One region of the Janthinobacterium sp. HH104 genome, then DNA from elsewhere that is predicted to be linked to it. Evidence: predicted binding sites of a transcription regulator. Region 1 holds the regulator's gene; the other holds the start of a gene.
The links. Region 1 encodes HrcA, which represses chaperone genes, less so after heat shock. Its sites were predicted from a motif close to TTAGCACTCNNNNNNNNNGAGTGCTAA; they were not measured.

Region 1 (3,209 bases):
GCATGCGCCCAAGGTGGCGCAGCAGTTTTCCATCGAGGTGCTGCGCCAGCACCGCCTGGCCATGCTCAATGAACAACCGCATTTTCATGGCAACCTGATCGAGTTGCGCCGCGCGGGCTTGCTGACCGCCTTCGAGGCCGCCGGCGAGGATCCGGCCCTGGTCGATGGCGCCATCGCGCAGTTCCTGGCGGCGCGCCATCGCGTCCAGCCGTATGACGATGTCTTGCCTGGCCTGGGCTGGATGGGCCAGCGCATGCTGGTCGGTTCCATTTCGAATGGCAATGCGGACCTTGAAATTATCGGCCTGGCGCAGCATTTTAAAGTGTCGATTGCCGCCAGCGATTTCGGTGTGGCCAAGCCCGACGCCAGCATTTTCCTGGCCGGTTGCGCCGCGCTGGGCGTGGCGCCCCATGAGGCCGTGTATGTCGGCGACGATCTGTATTTCGATGTGACGGGAGCGCAAGGGGCGGGCATGCGTGCCGTGTGGATGAACCGCAAGGGCAGCGATGCCCACCTGGCCGCCGGCGTGCAGCCCGACGCCATCTGCGCCAACTTTGATGAATTGCTGCTGTGGCTGCAGGGGCAACTGGAAGATTGATCGCCGCCGGACGGGCGAACGTGCATAATAGGCGCTGTTGATGCACGTTCGGCCGCTTTCGTTGCCGCTTGCTTAACAAAACACTTGCTTAAATAAAACACCATGCAACTCGATACACGTGCCCAAACACTGCTGAAAGCCCTGGTCGAGCGATATATCGCCGACGGCCTGCCGGTCGGTTCGCGCGCCTTGTCGAAAATTTCCGGCCTCGACCTGTCGCCAGCCACGATCCGCAACATCATGGCCGATCTGGAAGAGCTCGGTTATGTGTCCAGTCCGCATACCTCGGCCGGACGCATTCCCACGCCGCGCGGCTACCGCATCTTTGTCGACACCTTGCTGACCGTCCGGCATCTGGACGAGCATCTGGTGGAGTCGCGCATGCGCCTGCAGACGCCGCAGCCGCAAAAAACCATCGCCAACGCGGCGCAGATGCTGTCGTCGCTGTCGCAGTTTGCCGGCGTCGTGCTCAGCCCGCGCCGCGAATCCGTGTTCCAGCAAATCGAATTCCTGCGCCTGTCCGAAAAACGCATCCTGCTCGTCATCGTCGCGCCCGGCGGCGACGTGCAGAACCGCCTGCTGTTGACGGAGGCCGACTATACGCCGGCGCAACTGGTGCAATCGGCCAATTACATCAACCAAAATTATGGCGGCCTGTCATTCGACGCCGTGCGCGTGCGCCTGCAGGGCGAGCTGCGCCAGTTGCGCGACGACATGGGCAGCCTGATGCAGGCCGCCGTGGAGGCGGGCAGCGAAGCGATGGCCGACCATAGCGACGACATGGTGATTTCCGGCGAGCGCAACTTGCTCAGCGTGAGCGATCTGTCATCGAATATGCATTCGCTGCGCCAGATGTTCGACATGTTCGAGCAAAAAACGGGCTTGATGCAGCTGCTCGACGTGTCGAGCAAGGCGACGGGCGTGCAGATTTTCATCGGCGGCGAATCGAACCTGGTGCCGATGGATGAAATGAGCGTGGTGACGGCGCCGTATGAAGTCAACGGCAAGATCGTGGGAACGTTGGGAGTGATCGGACCGACGCGCATGGCTTACGAGCGCGTCATCCCGATTGTCGATATCACGGCCAAGTTGCTGTCAAGCGCGCTCAGCCATCATTGATCGTACTGCCTGATGCGCCAGCCGCTCCATGGGCGCGGCCGGAACGAATCAGGCGGTTTTGTGCGGGCAAGCCGTCTTGGTGCAGTTGCCGTAGATGGCCAGCGCGTGTTCGGCGATCTTGAAGCCGCGCTCTTCGGCCACTTTTTGCTGGCGGATTTCGATTTCTTCGTCAAAGAATTCTTCAACCCGGCCACAGTCGAGGCACACCAGGTGGTCGTGGTGGGAGCCTTCGTTGAGTTCGAAAATCGCCTTGCCGGTTTCAAAATGGTTGCGGTTGAGCAAGCCTGCCTGTTCGAATTGGGTCAGGACGCGGTAGACAGTTGCCAAACCGACATCCATATTGTCGGCCAGCAGAATCTTGTAGACGTCTTCCGCCGTCAGGTGGCGTACCGGGCTACTCTGGAAGATATCGAGTATCTTCAGCCGTGGCAGGGTGGCTTTCAGGCCGCTTGCCTTGAGATCACTAGGATTGTTACTCATGTTTGTTGCTCGTATGTGGGTCAGGTGCTTTATCATATAGCGTTTTAGCGGGGAGTGCCAAAATATGCATTTTTTGGCAGGCCGGCCACTCCTGGCGTTTTGTTCATCAAATTGAGGTCATTTATGCGCGTAACACCGGCTGTATTGCCATCTCTCTGGCACCGTATTTCATTCCGAGCACCAGTCGTGGCAGGCATGGTCTGTGTCGCGCTGGCCATGTCCGGCTGCGCCAGCCGTGGCATCCTTGGCGAAAAGCCGGCAGCTGCTCAAAAGGAAGGCAAGGAACTGGTCCCCGAACAGGGCGCACAAACGACCACCATTACGCCGCTGCAAAAATTCATGTGGTTTTTCTCGCCGTATCGTCCTGACATTCAACAAGGCAACTTTGTCTCCGAAGAGATGCTGGCCCAGTTGAAAGTGGGCATGACGCGCGACCAGGTGCGCTTCGTCCTCGGTACCTCGCTGCTGACCGATATCTTCCATGCCGACCGCTGGGATTACCCATTCCGCCTGGCCCGGGGCAGTGGCGAAACCACCAGCAGCCGCGTGGTCGTGTACTTCGGCAAGGATGGTAAAGTGGAACGTTTCGAAGGCGGTAACTTGCCGACGGAGAAAGAATACATCGACCGTATCGCCGGTCCGTCGCCGTTCGCCAAGGTCGCCAAGGCCGACGTGCCTGCCGCCGCCGTGCCATTGCCGGTGGCGCCAAGCGCCGTGCCGGTGCCGGCCGATGCCGCCCCTGCCATTCCTGTGAGCAAGCCTGACGTTGCACCCGCACCCGCAACGGCGCCTGCCGCCGAGCCTGCACCTGCACCTGCACCTGCTGCCGAACCCACCAAATAAGCTGTTGTAAGAGAATAAAATGACTGAACTGAAAATTGCCATCGCTGGCGCCAGCGGCCGCATGGGCCATATCCTGATCGAAGCGGTCAGCAACGCGCCCGACGCCGTGCTCGCTGGCGCTCTCGACCGCGCCGGTTCGCCGTCCGTCGGCCAGGATGCGGCCGCTTTC
Region 2 (3,209 bases), on a different contig from region 1:
TGTCGTCAGCGATTTCGCAGACCATGCAGTCGGTCGTCAGCATCAGCGAAGCGATCGAAGCGGCGTTTTGCAGTGCCGAACGGGTCACTTTGGCTGGGTCCAGAACGCCCATTTCAACCATGTCGCCATACGTGCCGTTGGCAGCGTTGTAGCCGTAGTTGCCCGTGCCAGCCAGTACGGCTGCCACGACGACCGAAGCTTCTTCGCCAGCGTTTTGCACGATCATGCGCAGTGGCTCTTCCATTGCGCGCAGGACGATCTTGATACCAGCGTCTTGATCAGGATTGTCGCCCTTGACCGTGATGTTGGCGCGTGCGCGCAGCAGGGCTACGCCGCCGCCTGGCACGATGCCTTCTTCCACGGCAGCGCGGGTAGCGTGCAGTGCATCTTCAACGCGGGCTTTTTTCTCTTTCATTTCGACTTCGGTGGCTGCGCCAACCTTGATCACGGCAACGCCGCCAGCCAGTTTGGCGACGCGCTCTTGCAGTTTTTCACGGTCGTAGTCCGAGGTCGCTTCTTCGATCTGTACACGCACCTGTTTCACGCGTGCTTCGATCGAGGCAGCTTCGCCGGCGCCATCGATGACGATGGTGTTTTCTTTGCCCACTTCGATGCGTTTCGCTTGGCCCAGTTCGGCCAGGGTCACTTTTTCCAGGGTCAGGCCGACTTCTTCAGCGATCACTTGGCCGCCGGTCAGGACAGCGATGTCTTCCAGCATGGCTTTGCGGCGGTCGCCGAAGCCAGGGGCTTTCACTGCGCAGGTTTTCAGGATGCCGCGGATGTTGTTCACAACCAGGGTCGCCAGCGCTTCGCCTTCGATGTCTTCTGCGATGATCAGCAGTGGACGGCCAGCTTTTGCGACTTGTTCCAGTACCGGCAGCAGGTCACGGATGTTCGAGATTTTCTTGTCGCACAGCAGGACGAATGGGCTGTCCAGTACGGCAACTTGTTTCTCTGGGTTGTTGATGAAGTATGGCGACAGGTAGCCGCGGTCGAACTGCATGCCTTCAACGATGTCCAGCTCGTCGTTCAGCGACTTGCCGTCTTCCACGGTGATGACGCCTTCTTTACCGACTTTTTCCATCGCTTCAGCGATACGCTCGCCGATCGAGTAGTCCGAGTTCGCCGAGATCGCGCCAACTTGGGCGATTTCTTTGGTCGTGGTGCAAGGACGGGCGATTTTCGCCAGTTCTTCGACGGTGGCTGCAACAGCTTTGTCGATACCGCGCTTCAGGTCCATCGGGTTCATGCCGGCGGCAACGAACTTCATGCCTTCGCGCACGATGGCTTGTGCCAGCACGGTTGCGGTGGTGGTGCCGTCGCCGGCGTTGTCGCTGGTGCGGGAAGCAACTTCCTTGACCATTTGCGCGCCCATGTTCATGAGCTTGTCTTTGAGTTCAACTTCTTTCGCTACCGACACACCATCCTTGGTGACGGTAGGGGCGCCGAACGAGCGCTCCAGAACGACGTTGCGGCCTTTCGGGCCCAAGGTGACTTTGACTGCGTTGGCGAGGATATTGACGCCTTCGACCATCTTGGCGCGCGCTGCGTCGCCGAATACTACTTCTTTAGCTGCCATGTTCAATTCTCCTGAGTTTCGGGATGTATCTGTCTACAACGTGGAAACAATTACTTGACGACGATCGCCATGATGTCTTCTTCGCGCATGACCAGCAGCTCATCGCCGTCAACTTTGACGGTTTGGCCAGCGTATTTGCCGAACAGGACGCGGTCGCCTACTTTGACATCCAGAGGACGGACTTTGCCGTCGTCGAGAATCTTGCCATTGCCTACGGCAAGGACTTCGCCTTGATCCGGTTTTTCAGCAGCTGCATCAGGAATGATGAGGCCGGACGCAGTTTTGGTTTCCTGGTCGAGGCGTTTGACGATGACGCGATCGTTCAATGGGCGCAGATTCATACAAAACTCCTTAAAGTTCAATGGATAGGTGTTGCTAAATGAATACATGCCTGGCACAGCGCCAGGCGTGCTTTCAGTGACCGCCGTTGAAAGCAGCCCGCAACGGTCAAGCAAACCCCATGTCATCGGGTGCGTGCCAGCTAGGCAGTGGTGGCATCGCGGCGTCGCCCGCCGCGTAGCGTTCCCTGCTGTTGCCCGGCAGACACCATCATGTCCTGAGGATTGCTACGAAAGAGTTTGTTAGCACTCTCTACTAACGAGTGCTAATTATAGGGACGGTAGGGGGCTTATTCAAGGGCTTATTCTCCGGGAAGATAAGCTTAGACGTTCTGCGCAGCCTGCATTTACGCAGGGTTTGCGCAAACGCAAGCCTCGTTCCCGGGCGTCAGCAACAGGCGCGACTCTAGCATGCCCGTCAGGCGAACGGCGTTCCTGTACGTACAGGAAACACAGTTTTACTATGGACTTTGATAAGATGATTGTAATTGCATATCAATATCACCATATATCGCCACCTGCACGAGAAAGCACGCCATGCCATCGACCACTTCCCGTACCGCCCTGCGCCTGTTGGGCGCCACCGTCATCGGCCTCGCCTGCCTGGGCAATGCCGTCGCGCAAACGCCCACCATCGTCGACGAGATCACCGTGGCCGCCCTGACGCCGCAGGAAAAGGAAATGCTGCTGAACGACCTGTTCAACGATCTGAACAAGGATGACGACGACCAGGAAGCGCACGTGTGGGACAACGGCGGCGACCGCGGCGTGCTGGTCAAAGTCACGTATAACTTCAGCAATTCCGGCATGACGGAGCACAGCCTGAAGGCGCATGTGTGCCGCGACTTGAAATTCATCGTCACGGCAGCTGGTAAAACGCAGGACCTGAGCCGCCGCACCTGTTCGCAGAGCAGCGGCCGCTGGGATGTGCAGGGCAAAGATCCGGCGCCCGTCGTGTATCCGCCTTTCCTGTCCGACGTCACCATCGCCAAGCTGAATGCCAAGGAAAAGCAAGCCCTGTTGACGGCCGCCGTGCGCACCTTGAAAGATGAAGAGGATGGCAAGACGCGCCAGTGGAGCAACAAGGGACTGGGCAATGCGGTACCGCTGGCGGTGCGCCTGACGCCCTCGGGCACGGACGGCAAACCTGGCAGCTACGGCCGTACTTGCCGCGATTTGACGATGGTGCTTGACGGCAAGAGCGGACAACAGACGCTGACGCGCCGCTCTTGTGAAAACCGCTATGGCGGACTCGATATCGAACCCGATTACGTCGACGAGTAAAACGCTGC

Region 2: the regulator HrcA is predicted to act here: its motif matches at 2,161-2,187, upstream of groES (co-chaperone GroES).

The regions. Positions count from the first base shown of each region.
Region 1 is NZ_LRIB01000028.1:131,118-134,326, forward strand. Features, by position in the region: gene JAB6_RS11395 (HAD family hydrolase) at 1-598, shown strand, start outside; gene hrcA (heat-inducible transcriptional repressor HrcA) at 701-1,717, shown strand; gene fur (ferric iron uptake transcriptional regulator) at 1,766-2,197, opposite strand; gene JAB6_RS11410 (outer membrane protein assembly factor BamE) at 2,393-3,040, shown strand; gene dapB (4-hydroxy-tetrahydrodipicolinate reductase) at 3,060-3,209, shown strand, end outside.
Region 2 is NZ_LRIB01000013.1:643,074-646,282, forward strand. Features, by position in the region: gene groL (chaperonin GroEL) at 1-1,579, opposite strand, end outside; gene groES (co-chaperone GroES) at 1,630-1,920, opposite strand; gene JAB6_RS03695 (hypothetical protein) at 2,455-3,201, shown strand.